2 regions of the Tunturiibacter gelidiferens genome follow, and region 2 is predicted to be linked to the other one. Evidence: predicted binding sites of a transcription regulator. Region 2 holds the regulator's gene; the other holds the start of a gene.
What was found. Region 2 encodes LexA, which represses DNA repair genes until DNA is damaged. Its sites were predicted from a motif close to CANTTCGCTTTTTATTCGC; they were not measured.

Region 1 (7,313 bases), 1.5 Mb from region 2:
GAGTGCGGCGTCCCTCCTTCGAAGAACAGCCTGTCCGTTCCGATCTCTATCTCGTGTTCGATCAGGTACGCCCGGATCACCGTCCCAACCGAGTATCGCTCCAGGCCTCCGCGATTCATCTGCCAGTCGATCTCCGAAATGCCATGATGTCTCCTGCCACCCAGCAAGCTGATCCACTGGCCGTCGGGCGTCTTCACGCCAACGCAGAATAATCCGTCCAGCGCCTTCATCGTGCTGTATCGCCTCTCGAGGACGGCCTCGGAGACGGGATGCGTCGAGGCCCGGTTCAATTCAATCAGCTGAGCTTTGCCCAGCATGCTCTTCACGTCGCCTTCAAAGGTGCAGCCGAGCTCTGCTTCGGCCTTGCGGCGGTAGTACCTCAGGTTTCGGCGTGTGTGTTTGCCCATGGCGGCCAGGGTCGCATCGACCGTCTTCTCCAGCACGATGGTGGCTCCAACCTCGCGTGTCTGGGTGGTCCACAGGCGCTTTTCGTCTCCTGGAATCGAACCGTCGAAGCACTCCGACCATGTCTCATCGCCTTCGCCAGCATAACTGAGCATGACAACCTGGGCGCCGTTCGTCATCAGGTAGCGGCCCACGCTGGCTGAGATCTTTGTCCGCTCGGCAGGCAGTGCAATCACAGCTCTGCTGCCGTTGAAGTCGCTCGTGGTGAAGACGCGCGACGGCATCCCCAGCACCTTGTACTCATAAACCAGTACCGCGCCCTTCAGGTCTTCTGCCCGCAGTGCGGCAAGGTCCAGCTCCCGCCGCTTTCCTACCAACACCATGTAGGGAATCTTCTTGAGATTGTCGGTTCCAGTAAGGAAGTACTCCAGGTAGTCCATCGCTCCGGTCTGTTTGCACAGCGCGCTCAGGCGGACCAGGACAGGCTGAATACGCAGAATCGCAGCCCGTCCGCGCAGAACGAAAAAGTGCGCGGCATCCAGATCATTGCCCAATAAGTCCTTCGCTTCATGGCTGGTCGACAGCATAGTTACGTAGTTAACCGAAGATCGCTAAAACTGTGAGGACATTCGTCTTTTGCGGCGCGGTAGACCTTGGTCTGTTCGTGGTCTGGTTCGTGTGATGCGTCTTGCCGGTTCTATGGCCGGCTTGCCTCTAACAAATTAGGAACAACTTCTTGCAGATGAGTCACACAGCGGCTAATGAGATACGCCAAATCAAACAGATTGGATCTTCCGTGCTTCAACAACTGCTGCAAGGATTCGGAACCTGGTTTCTCAATTCCTCCCCATAATTGTCTATGGGAGGCAACCCCAAAGGTCTCTGATGGGTGCAAAAGATCGACCTCGAGATTCAAAAGAAAATCGAACCATAAATCGATTACTAGAAAGACTTTACAGCAAATAGCCGACGAACCCTCTACTTTGTGGTACCCAAAAGAGAGTTACCCCATGTGCATCCCGCCGTTGACGTCCAGCGTGTGTCCGGTGATATAGCTGGCCTCCTCCGATGCGAGAAACGAAACGGCATGCGCGACCTCGACGTCGGTTCCAACTCGTCCCAGCGGAATGAACTGTGCATTCATCGCCTTCTGCTCCGTGGTCAGGACCTCCGTCATCGCCGTCTCGATGAATCCCGGCGCCACCGCATTCACGGTAATCGTCCGGCTCGCCAGCTCCCGGGCCAGCGACTTGGTCAGCCCAATTAGGCCGGCCTTCGAGGCCGCATAGTTCGCCTGCCCCGCCTGTCCCGTCTGCCCCACCACCGAGGTCACGTTGATGATCCTTCCCCAACGGCTCTTCACCATCTGCGACATCACCGCCTGTGTCATCAGGAACGCGCCCGTCAGGTTCGTCGTCAGCACATCGTCCCAATCCTTCCGCTTCATCCGCAGCGCCAGGATGTCTCGTGTGATCCCGGCGTTGTTGACCAGAATATTCACCGAGCCAAAGTGCGCGATCACCGCTTTAGCGCATTCTTTTATCGACTCTTCGCTCGAAACATCCAGAGCAAACGCATGCGCCTTTCCACCGGCAGCCGCAATCTCTGCAGCTACATCGCCCAGCTTCTCGAGATTTCTTGCCGCCAGCGCCACCGTCGCTCCCGCCCGCGCCAACTCCAGCGCACAGGCGCGTCCAATCCCCTGCGAAGACCCAGTCACCAACGCGATACGACCTGCCGAAATGCTCATAACTCTCCTTGAATCAAACCCCACCATTATACGAACCCGTTCAGCTGATTCTGCGAACCGTCTTCACGCAGCGACCAGATATAAACATGCAGCTCTCGCGCAAAGTGCAACACCGGCGCACAATCCGGCAGCGTAATTCCATGCGCCGCAGGCAGTTCATTCACGCGAATCTCCGCCTCAGCCCGTTCCAGCGGCCAGGGAAGATGATGAATATGCCCCACCAGCACCCTCCTGCCGTGGGGCGTAAACAGACAGTAACGCTCCGTCAAAAAATGTTCCAGCGTGCCGTAGACACTTGGTCCCGCGACCTCACCCAGCCCGCGATAGCTCGCTTCAAAACGAACGTTGCGCCCAGTCAACAGCCGTCTGCTTCTGTACTCGATCGTTCCATCCTCAGCGGTCTCACGCTGCATGTCGGCCAGAAAATACGGCAGGTGAAACAGCGTCCGCGCCCCGACAACCGCCAGCGCACTCGCCGCATCCAGCGAGAAAAAATACACCCCGCACAGCCCGGTCTTCCGCGACCGCACATACGTCCGCAGATTCAACTCACAAAAAGAAGCTGTGCCCGGCACCGTGACGCATCCCTCGCCCACTGCCCGCGTCCGCACCTGGTCCATCCAGAACGGCACCACGCCCGCCCACGCCCATCCGTCGAAGCTATCCACCTCGAGCTCATCAGGCAGTAGCCGCGCCATCGCGTCCACCGCAATCGGCCAGTGCGCGAACAGCAGGTCGTTCCACCGCTGCCCCATGCGCCATCGGCCAGCAGGCAATGCATAGGGTCGATGCTCGACGGCGCTCAAAACATCCATGATCTCAGCATAGCCGTCTCGGAAACACCCTTCGGAAAACCAGCTTCACCGGATCAAGTATCCTGAGCATCACCATGCCAGCGAACCAGAAGACAGACATCCAGACCTCTACCCCCGCCAACGTCCCTGCCGCCCACCCACCGGCCAGCGAGACCGACGTCTACGCCATCCACGGCGCCGACCCCGAGGTCCTCGCCTACGCCATGGCCAAGTACTCCCGCTCCGCCCTCACCATGAAGGAGTCTCTCTCTGAGATCAGCTCCCAGCGCGCCGAGCAGTTCCTCAACACCTTCTACTTTGCTTACGGCCATCGCTCCATCGCCGACCTCGCCCACATCCCCTTCGCCATCGAACGCCTCTCCCTCCTCGCCGCCATCGAGCTCGTCGACGAGACACGCTGGGACGGCCAGGAGCGCTCCACCCGCTACCAGAACTTCCGCCTCTCCGGCTGGTTCACCCCCGCGCTCGCCGCCGAAAGCCCCACCTTCACCGCCGCCGTCGAGCGCCTCTTCGCCACCTACGACAAGGTCAGCGCCGGCATGCTCACCGCGCTCAAGGCCGCCATTCCGCAGCCCGAATCCATGAAGCCCGACGCCTACGAGCGCACCCTCAAGGCCCGCGCCTTCGACGTCGCCCGCTATCTCCTCCCGCTCGCGACCAACACCTCACTCGGCCAGATCGTCAACGCCCGCACCCTCGAAACCCAGGTCTCGCGCCTTCTGACCAGCGACTTCGCCGAGATCCGCCAGCTCGGCGAAAAGCTCCGCAACGCCGCCTCCGAGGCCGCGTGGAACGTCCAGCACGCAGCCGGCGAGGTTCTCTGCGAAGAGATCGCCTCCGTCGACGCCGACTGCGCCCGGCGAGCCCACGAAGCCTTCCTGCGCCCCGTAAAAGCCGCGCCCACGCTGGTCAAATACGCCACCCCCAACGATTACCAGCGCGAAACCCGCAGCGAACTCGCCCACGCCGCAAAGTTCCTCATGGGCAGCCAGCCCATCGCCCCCTCACCCGTAGTCGATCTCCTCGACGGCGACGAGCCCCTCGAGGTCGAACTCGCCACCTCGCTCCTCTATCCACATTGCCACTACCCCTACCGGCAACTCCGGCACAGCGTCGCCGCTCTCAGCGCCAACCAGCGCGGCGAGATCATCTCCCTCGGCACAAAACATCGCGGCCGCCACGACGAGCTCCTCCGCAGCTTCTCCTCCGGCCACAGCCTCCGCTTCGACATCCTCATGGACATCGGTGGATTCCGCGACATGCACCGCCACCGCCGCTGCGTCCAGCTCCTCCAGCCCTACACCGACCTCCACGGCTACGACGAGCCCATCTGCCCCGGCCAACCTACCCTCGCCGAAGCCGGCCTCGAAACCCTCTACAGCGAAACCCTCGCCGTCACCTACGCCACCTACCGCAGCCTCCGCGACAGCGACATCCCCGAAGCCGCCCAATCCGCCCAGTATCTCCTGCCTCTGGCCACCCGCTGCCGCTCTCTCTTCAAGATGGACTTCGCCGAAGCCCTCTACATCTCCGAGCTCCGCAGCGGCGTCGCAGGCCACTTCAGCTACCGCCGCGTCGCCTGGGAGATGTACCGCGCAGTCGCCAAAAAGCACCCATCCCTCGCGCAATACTTCCGCATCGAAGACGTCAACGAGCCAGTAGACTTGCTGCGGAGATAACCGCTCAGCCCAGGGAACAGGCGCGGAACAGTCCTCCCTCAAGCGCAGGTGTCTGCCCCGTGCGGCAGCTTCCAAACGCACCCAACCTCACCTCTGGGGCCTCTTACAGCCGAACCCCGTATCGGGGAAGACACCGCTGGGGTCATTGACATCGCCACGAAGATAGGGTTCCCTCGAACGTGGAACTGAAACGGAGAGAACTTAATTTGAAGATGAAATGGCTTTTTGCTGCAGTCACCACAGTCACCCTGACAATGCCCTCGTTTGGCCAGATCGGCATCTACATCGGCAGAACGCCTCCGCCGTTGCGTTACGAAGTACGCCCACCCATGCCCGGAGACGGGTATGCCTGGGTTGATGGCTACTGGGGAGTCAACGACGGTCGCTACGTCTGGGTTCCCGGCCGATGGGACCGTCCGCCCTATGCCGGAGCCTACTGGAGCCATCCGCACTACGACCACTACGAGCAAGGATGGCAGATGCACGAAGGACACTGGGACCACGAAGACCATCGCGATCATCACTACGACGATCATCACGACGACCACCACGATCATCACGATGACCACCACTAGGACGTAATCAAAGCTGAGGATATGTCCTGCCGGACGGGCCCACTACGCCCTACGCGTAGTGGGCCCGTCCGGCAGGACACGGTCTTCCAAAAATCACCTCTAAGTTGTATTCGCCTTTTATTTGCTTTTCCCGTTTTGAATGCTAGAATCCCAAATTGAAACATCGACCTCCCTTTCACTCACTCTTCAGGAGAGAAATATCGTGGCAGATGACCGCAGCAAGGCAATAGAACTGGCCCTTTCCGGGCTGGAAAAGCAGTTTGGCAAGGGTTCCATCATGCGGCTCGGCTCGAAAGACGTCGTTCCCATCTCGGTCATCTCTACCGGTTCCATCTCCTTCGACGCGGCGCTCGGCGTTGGCGGCGTCCCACGTGGTCGCGTCATCGAGATCTTTGGCCCTGAGTCCTCGGGCAAGACCACCATCACCCTCCAGATCATCGCCGAAGCCCAAAAAGCCGGCGGCCTTGCTGCCTTCGTCGACGCAGAACACGCGCTCGACCCTGCCTACGCCGCCAAACTCGGCGTCGACATCGACAACCTCCTCGTCTCGCAGCCCGACTACGGCGAACAGGCCCTCGAGATCGTCGAAGCCCTTGTCCGCTCGAACGCCATCGACGTCCTCGTAGTCGACTCGGTCGCCGCGCTCGTCCCCAAGGCCGAACTCGACGGCGAGATGGGCGACTCCCACATGGGCCTGCAGGCTCGACTCATGTCGCAGGCCCTCCGCAAGCTCACCGGAACCGTCTCGAAGTCCCGAACCTGCTTGATCTTCATCAACCAGATCCGCGAGAAGATCGGCGTCATGTTCGGCAACCCCGAGACCACCACCGGCGGCAAGGCCCTCAAGTTCTACTCCTCGGTCCGCATCGACATCCGCCGCATCGGCGCAGTCAAGGACGGCGACTCGGTCGTCGGCTCCCGCACCAAGGTCAAGATCGTCAAGAACAAGGTCGCCGCACCCTTCCGCGACGCCGAGTTTGACATCCTCTACGGCGAAGGCATCTCCCGCGAGGGAGACGTGCTCGACCTCGCCGTCCTGCACAACATCGTGGACAAGAGCGGAGCCTGGTACAGCTACCAGGGCGAGCGCATCGGCCAGGGCCGCGAGAACGTTCGCGCCTTCATGAAGGAAAACAAAGACGTCTTCGCCCGCGTCGACTCCGAACTACGCAAGAAGCTCGGCATCTCCGGCGTAGCCTCAGCCGAAGTCCCCCCGGTTCCCGCCGACGGCCCCGTTCAGGCCAAGGAAGCCGTCCGAGCCAAAAAGTAATCGTCATCACAAGCAGGGAAGCACCCGAGGAAGCGCCGGCATCAGGTTTGCCGGCGCTTCTCCGTCTAAATGCCTCTGGAAGCCACATACGACACGTCATCTCGGCGAACCGCGAACGGTTTCATCGTTCATTGTGCAGTGGAGATCCCTGTATTTGTCTTTTTCGCAGCCAGAGGGGGTTTTCAGACAGAGGGGTTTTCAGTTGTCAAGCCCCAATCGAAGCTAAATCTATGCAAACAAGCCACATAGACGTGGCACATGAGTTACGCCAAACAATTTATACTGGAATCAGATGAAAAAAGCCCCGGGCTAATCCCGGGGCTTTTACTTTCAGAAACACAAAAACTCCCGTAACTCCTTTGCCTGCAGGAATCTGCAGGCAACTCGTTTGGAATGAAGGTTTTACAAGGTAATACCCATGCTCTAAGCTAATGAAATAAGCGACTTATGCGCAGGTAATAGGGGGGACCCCCTGAAAAACGAGGGAACCAAAGCTGGCAACGCAGCCCCTTACTACATCCCCTCGCCGCCGCCCGGGCCACCTGGAGGTGGTCCCTGGCCATCGGGAACCCGACCCGGTCCTTCCGGTCCACCCTGCATCCTCATGCGGCGGCGCTCGCGCCCCTCGGCCTGCAGTTTGGTCCATTGGTCCGGTGTCAGCACGTTGCGAATTGCCAGCAGCATCTTGGCGTTCGCCTTTTCAAGCTCCGCGCGAGCCTGGGCTGTCTGGTCGATCTGCGCCAGGATCTTGTTCGTATCCGGAGGATTCGCCGCCAGCATCGGCTCCATCAGAACCTCCTGCTTCTCGACGTTCGCCCT
Region 2 (7,313 bases):
TACGACCGCGTCGCCCCCATCAGATCCACCATCTCGGTCAGCGGGTTGATATCCGGATACGCTACAAATCCATCCGCCCCCGCATCCGGATGCGAGGGGTCATACCGTTCGAGCGGCTTACTTGCATCTGCGATCACACCAGTCACTTCAACTCCGCCCGGCGTCGGATTGGCAGCCGTCAGATCACCACTCAAACCACCGCTGATTCCACCGGTGTAGATATTTTTGAAGCCACTCCCAGCACCAACGCTCGAGCCACCGCCCAACTGGTTTGCCATCGACTCCTGAAACGTCCCGCCACCCTGGGCTTCAAACACCACATGGTGCCGCTGATACGGCCCGCCCTCAGGCGTCCGTGTCGTCTCGGCGTTGGCCATATTCGAAGCCACCACCTCAGCCCGTACCCGCTCGGCCTTCAACGCCGAACCACTCACATCCATCACTCCGAAGATATTCATGGCTTATTTCGAATCCATATGAATTGCGCTCATCACCGTCGCAAACTCGCCCTTCAAAAGCTGCGTCCCCAGCTTGAACTGCATCTGCGCCTTAGCAAGCTGCAAGCCCTCGCGGTCCATCGACACGTTATTTCCATCCGGCCGTGCCACCAGTCCATCGACATCCTGCATCGGAGCCTGCACACCCTCAAGACCCGCCGCGCCCGCGCCATCGTTCAACTGCTGCGCAAACACCTCTTCGAAATCGAAGCCCTGGGTCTTGAACCCAGGCGTATCCACATTCGCCATATTCCTGGCAGTCCCCTGCATCTGCTGACTGGTCAGATCCAGATATCGTCCCAACGCGTCGCCCATCGCTGTTGTCGTCTGCATATGTCCTGCACCTCCACGCCATGACATATGCAGTCGTACGACCAAACAAGAGCGCTCTCAAATGAGAGCGCTCTTATCAATCTCCAACCCCGAATTATCTTTCAACCACAGATTGCCTGAAAAAGTTCGAAATCGTGATTATCTAAAAACCAGAAACCGCGATTGTCTAAATATGTTTGAAATTGGTGGCGTACCTTTTGTCACGCAAAAAGTGGATGCTAAAACACCACCTTCACCACACATCTCACCACGTCTTCACCATCAAAACACCACAGCGAAACCCACATTTTCCCAGAAACCCCTGCAAAAACCACCAACCGCCAGCCGCCAAAAAAAACTTCATCCTAATTCCTGCGAACTCCGAACACCTCATTCTGAATTCAGCCAGCCGCCCCTGACTCCAAGCCAGCCACCTAACTCCAGGCTACCCGTCCTAACTCCGAGTAGCCCGCCGGAAACGAATCTCCTCCTCCCCAATCTCCATCTTCTCCCCTGCCAGAATCGCGCCACGCTCCAGCACATGCATCAGCTCCCGCACATTTCCCGGCCAGGTATGTTCGTACAGCTTCGCCTCCGCCTCAACGGTCAACCTCTTACGCGGCATCTCCTTCCCCATCTGTTCCAGAATATGCTCTGCAAGCAACCCGAGATCCTCCATCCGATCCCGCAGCGCCGGCACCTCCACCGGAAAAACAGCCAGCCGATGGTAGAGATCCAATCGAAACGTTCTCTCCGCGCCAGTGCTCGTAGCCAGCTTCTCCAATGGTTGATGCGTCGCCGCGATCACCCTCACATCCACGCGCATCGTCTCGTTATCGCCAACCCGCTGCAACTCGCCACACTCCAGGAACCGCAGCATCTTCGCCTGCAGCGCCATCGGCATCTCACCAATCTCATCCAGAAAGAGCGTTCCCCCATGTGCCGCTTCAATCCGTCCGGTTCGCGACTGCACCGCCCCAGTAAAGGCTCCGCGCGTATGTCCAAACAGTTCAGCCTCCAGCAGAGCTTCAGGAATCGCGGCGCAGTTCAACACAGCAAACGGCTTCCCAGCGCGCTCGCTCAGGCGATGTAACGCCCGCGCCACAACTTCCTTCCCGGTTCCCGTCTCTCCTTCGATCAGCACAGTCGTTGACCGAGGAGCCACCAGCCGAATCAACCGCGTCAGTTCGCGCATCGGTTCGCTCGCACCAATCATCTCAGGCAACATCGCCTCGTTCTTCGCTACCGGCCGCGTTGCCTCCTCCCGCCCCAGCAGAACCGCAAGCGCCTGCCGCGTCGACTCCAGCCGAACCTGCTCTTCTCTCTCCCGAGCTTCATCCTGTCCAACATCTTTTCGTACCGGAGACGGCATCCGAATCGGCGCCTTCGCTCCCACACCAGAGGCAGAGGCTGCCGGAGCCGGCGAAGGCACCGAGACCGGAGCCGCCGCCCAAGCCGCCGTATCGTTCACCGGAGCGTTCTGAGCCTCTCGTAACGCATGCAGCAACTCATTACGCCGTGGACTCCGCGCTCCGCCATCCACACCGCCATCCACCCGAAGCAGCTCCATCGCTGGATACATCATCCGGATCACGCTCGCGAACTCCCCCACCTCAAGATCCGGCAGCCAGCTATCGACCAGCAGCGCCTCTGAACGTGCGTCCTCAAGCTGCGCCATCGCCTCCGCCCCTCCACTGGCCTCGCGAACCTGCCACCGCAGCCCCGTTAGAGAAGCACGCAGCCGTTGCCGCAACCCCGCATCCGCACTCGCCAACACCACCGTCCGCGTAGCAGCCGCCTCGGCTGCATCCATATTTGACAATGAGTTCAACACCGACTCCCGTCCCATGCCCATCTCCGTCACCCTATCCTCTCGTCGTTCGTATCCGCCTTCACCTGCTGCAACATCGTCCTCATCGTTCCAACGGTCTGGTTCAACCGCACACACTCTTTCAAAGCCTCTCGAATTGCCTCCAGCATCGCATCCGGCTCTCCGATCATCTCGCCCATCGCCAGCCTGCACTGCAACACCGTCAACGGCTGGCAAAGACCGTGCAACGCGACATCAAGGCGCTCCACAAACTCTGCGCGACCTGCCTCTTGCACCAGCTCACGCACCGGCATACGCCGCACTCACCGGAAGCACGCCAACCCGGCCCACACTCTTGCGCCCGCTACTCATCCGATAACCCTCTCCCCGCACCGTCTCGATGACCGAGTACCCCAGGTCGCCATCCACACTAGCCGCCGCCAGCTTGCGCCGCAGATAGTTAATGTAAACATCCACCACATTGGTCCCGGCATCGGGAGACATCTGCCACACATCCCGCAGCAGCTCGCTCCGGCTGCAGCACTGCCCACGCCGCATCAGCAAAAACTCCAGCAGGCTGAACTCTTTCACCGTAAGATCCACCAGCTGTCCATTCCGCATCACCTTGCGCTCCATCCGGTTCAGCTCGACGTCGCCATGCCGCAACACCGGATCGGCAAACTGCTCCCTCCGCCGCAGCAGCGCCCGGCACCGCGCCGTCAGTTCATGAAAGCTGAAGGGCTTTAACAAGCAATCATCCGCGCCAAGGTTCAAACATTTGATCCGCTCTTCCACCGAGCTGCGGCCAGTCAGCACCAGCACCGAGGTCTCATCGAAGCGCCCGCGCATCTCCTCCAGCACTTCAGTCCCATCTTTTCGTGGAAGACTCAGGTCCAGCACGATCAAGTCCGGACGATGTTCCTCCGCGTGCCGCAACCCAGCCTCGCCATCTCCCACCCAATCCACCTGGTGTCCCTCCAGCTTCAAGCCCTTCTGGAGAAACAATCCCAGTGCTGCGTCATCTTCCACAATCAAAACTCGCATTTCGTGTCTCCCAAGGCACAATCAAGATCTTCAGGTCATCACACTCAACCGAAATCACATTACCGTTTCGGTTGCGTGTTATTACCTTGGTGCATCCGGCCTGTCCTGACAAGACTTCTTCGCGAAGTTTTCTGTGACCGATTTCAAAATGGGAATAGCCGCATCACTGCGCCAAAAACCGCTCCACCCGTAACGACACAGCTTCAGCGTCACAGTTCATGATCAAGTGCGCGCAGCTTCCCGCCGAAATATACGTCTCCGCCCCAACAGCCTTCGCCCACTCCAGCGCAGGCTGCGGAGTCACCATTCGATCCTCCGCCGCCACAATCACCAGAAACTTCACCGGCACTCCTCGCGCAACATCTTCTATCGTTCTTCCATGCAGCACATCATGATGCATAACCGCCTTCGCCTGCCACACCCTGTCATTCGCATCTTGTCGTTGCGGCGACTCCACCGTCTTCAACCACTCCGCAAACTGCTCCCTCGGCACCTCGGCATTTCTATACTGCGGTGCGGTCACAATCAACGTCCCGATCGCATTCGCAAGCTTCAACTGCGGCTCCGTTACATAGCGTCCATGCCTATATTCAGGGTCCGCCTCAATCGCGTCGATCACGATCTGCTTCGACAGCAGATCAAAACTCGTCACCTGTGGCGTCCCCACAATCGGCACTGCACGATCAATAAACTTCGGGAACAGAACTGCCCATGCAAACACCTGCTCGCCGCCCATCGACAGCCCAACTGCAGCGTGCACATGACGCACATGCAGCACCTCCGTCAACACGCGATACTGCGCCCGCGCCATATCCTCCATCGTAAAAACCGGAAACTCCGGCCCGTGCTGTCTCTTGCTATTCGATGGTGACGAAGAAACCCCATCCCCAAACGCATCGAACGCCACCCCAAAAAATCGCGATGTATCCACGAGCCGATGTCCTGTATTTTTCTCGCCGAAGTAAGGAATCAGATCTTCACTTCGCCCATTCAGCCAGGACGGCATCACTACGACATTTGACCCATCAGCATTCATCGCACCGAAGGTGCGGTACCCAACCTGGCAATCCAGCACCACCTTCCCGCTCTCCAAAGGACAACTACCCAGCTCCGCGATCTTCTGCGCACGCTCCTGCGCCCACCCCACCGAGACCATCAGCGCCCACACCATCGCCAACCCAAAGATCCGAATCCAACCTTCCTTAATCTTCATGAAATCAGCATATCTCTCGCTCTTGCCCCAAGCCGCGTGCGACCGCTTCGAATACCTCCCGGAAATAAATCTCTAAACCACCTTGCAATTCGCTTTTTATTCGCTACAATCATCGGCATGGCAATTACACGGCGACAAAAAGAGGTCATCGACTTCCTCTCCAGCTTCACTCAGAAGAATGGCTACTCGCCCTCCTACGAGGAGATCGCCAGCGGCCTGGGTCTCAGCTCTCTCGCCACCGTCCACAAACACATCACCAATCTCCAGAACAAAGGCCTCCTCCAGCGCGCACACAACCGCAGCCGCTCCATTGACGTGCTCCCCGTTCGAAGCGGCAGAAAGGGCTCAGACCGTCTGCCTCTGCTCGGCCGCATCGCCGCCGGCAAGCCCGTCGAAGCAATCGAGAGCGCAGAGAGCATCTCCCTCTCGGACATCATCGGCAATCGCGAAGTCTTCGCCCTCGAAGTACGAGGCGACTCCATGCGCGACGAGCACATCGTCTCCGGCGACTATGTTCTCGTCGAGCGCACACGCACCGCGCGCGAAGGCGAGATCATCGTCGCTCTCATCGACGGCTCCGACGCAACCCTCAAACGCTTCTACCGCGAAGGCAGCATGATCCGTCTCCAACCCTCCAATACCGAGATGTCTCCCATCTACGCCCCGGCCGCGAATGTCAGCATCCAGGGCAAGGTTCTCGGCGTACTCCGAAAGTACGCATAAATTCACAGACTCGCTCCTGCCTCACTGCTTCCTCCCTCCCAACTCCCCCGTCTAAACGTCGACTCTGCAACATCGCCGCACCTTCACGTAAACTTTTTCGCAGTCGACGGAACCGCGCAGCGTATTCCTGCGTAACCACCTTCCGAAGACTCATATCCACAGCACCAACGGGAGCAAGCAATTGGCCACGCAGCGTAAAAATAAACGGAAAACATGGCTTTGGGTCGGCCTCAGCGTCGTCGTCTTGGCGGTCGTTCTCGGGGTGGTCGCAGCTGCCCGTGGCAACACCACCAAGTTCGAGCCCTCCCAGCTGGCCAAAGCCGAGCGCGGAGACATTGCCCGGTCCGTCGTCGCCACCGGCAAGGTCCAGCCCATCACGAAAGTAGAGGTCAAATCCAAAGCCTCGGGCATTGTCACTCGCCTCGACACCGACATCAACGCCCACGTCCATCAGGGCCAGGTTCTCGCTCAACTCGACCAGCAGGAGATCCTTGATCAGGTAGCCGCGCAGAAGGCCCAGCTCGCCGCCGCCGAATCAAACGCGCGCGCCGCCGAAGCCTCCATCCAGTACGACAAGGTCAACGCCGAAGCGCCCGACCTGCCCATGTATAAGCACACCTACGATCGCAACCTCCAGATGTCCAAAGAGGGTGTGGTCTCACAGCAGGCCCTCGACGATGCTCAGCAGAAGTACCTCTCTGCCGCCAACACCCGCGACAAGGCCGTATCTCAAATCTCCGTTGATACCTCTAAGCTCCGCCAGGCACAGGCCCAGGTAGCCCAGAATCAGGCATCTCTCAAGCAACTTGAAGAGCAACTTGGCTACACCACCGTTATCTCTCCGATGGACGGCACCATCCTCTCCCGCGACGTCGAGATCGGCGACGCCGTCAGCTCCATCCTCGTCCTCGGCTCCACCGCCACCCTCGTCATGACCATCGGCGACACCAACCAGGTCTACGTTCAGGGCAAGGTCGACGAGTCCGACATCGGCAAGGTCTACATGGGCCAGGCCGCCCGCATCAAAGTAGAGTCCTTCAAGGACAAGACCTTTCTCGGCAAAGTCACCAAGATCGCACCCCTCGGCGTAGAGAAGGATAACGTCACCACCTTTGAGGTCCGCGTCTCAATCGACAACCCCGGCGGCGAACTCAAAGCCAACATGACCGCGAACGCGGAGATCCTCCTCGAAGAGCACAAAAACGTCCTCACTGTACCCGAGCAGGCCGTTCTCTACGACAAAGACCGCAACGCCTCCGTCGAAGTCCCTGACCCCAAACAGAAGACCGGCCGCAGAAAGATCGACATCAAGGCCGGCATCTCCAACGGCACCAAAACCGAGATCCTCGCCGGCCTCAACCCCGGCGACACCGTCATCCTTCAGCAATAACCTGCTAGGCCAGTGGCAACAATAAAGTCCGCCAGATCGAGCGCACAAAGATCGCAACCCGACGAGCTAACATCTAAACCGCAGTTACCCAGAGTCGAAAAGTCGAAAAAAGGAACGCCATGAAGATAACAGTCTTCGCCTCCACCGCCGCAATGCTCACTCTCGCTGCAGCCACAGCCTTCGCCGCCGACGGCAACTTCGAGCGCACCCTCAGCGCCGGCAGCTCTCCCAACGTTTCAGTCTCCACTGGCTCCGGCCAGATCCGTCTTCATCCTGGCTCTGGAGATCAGGTCCACATCGTCGCGCACCTTCACTCCAGCCACG

Region 1: the regulator LexA is predicted to act here: its motif matches at 5,331-5,349, upstream of recA (recombinase RecA).

The regions. Positions count from the first base shown of each region.
Region 1 covers NZ_CP132938.1:5,259,764-5,267,076, reverse strand. Annotated here, with positions in the region: gene RBB81_RS22575 (hypothetical protein) at 1-992, opposite strand, end outside; gene fabG (3-oxoacyl-[acyl-carrier-protein] reductase) at 1,409-2,155, opposite strand; gene RBB81_RS22565 (YqjF family protein) at 2,182-2,970, opposite strand; gene RBB81_RS22560 (FAD-dependent thymidylate synthase) at 3,045-4,649, shown strand; gene RBB81_RS22555 (YXWGXW repeat-containing protein) at 4,862-5,224, shown strand; gene recA (recombinase RecA) at 5,427-6,494, shown strand; gene RBB81_RS22545 (Spy/CpxP family protein refolding chaperone) at 7,008-7,313, opposite strand, start outside.
Region 2 covers NZ_CP132938.1:3,772,502-3,779,814, forward strand. Annotated here, with positions in the region: gene flgC (flagellar basal body rod protein FlgC) at 1-458, opposite strand, end outside; gene flgB (flagellar basal body rod protein FlgB) at 462-830, opposite strand; gene RBB81_RS16505 (sigma-54 dependent transcriptional regulator) at 1,264-2,664, opposite strand; gene RBB81_RS16510 (hypothetical protein) at 2,670-2,933, opposite strand; gene RBB81_RS16515 (response regulator transcription factor) at 2,920-3,663, opposite strand; gene RBB81_RS16520 (alpha/beta fold hydrolase) at 3,827-4,876, opposite strand; gene lexA (transcriptional repressor LexA) at 4,994-5,599, shown strand; gene RBB81_RS16530 (efflux RND transporter periplasmic adaptor subunit) at 5,781-6,989, shown strand; gene RBB81_RS16535 (DUF4097 family beta strand repeat-containing protein) at 7,109-7,313, shown strand, end outside.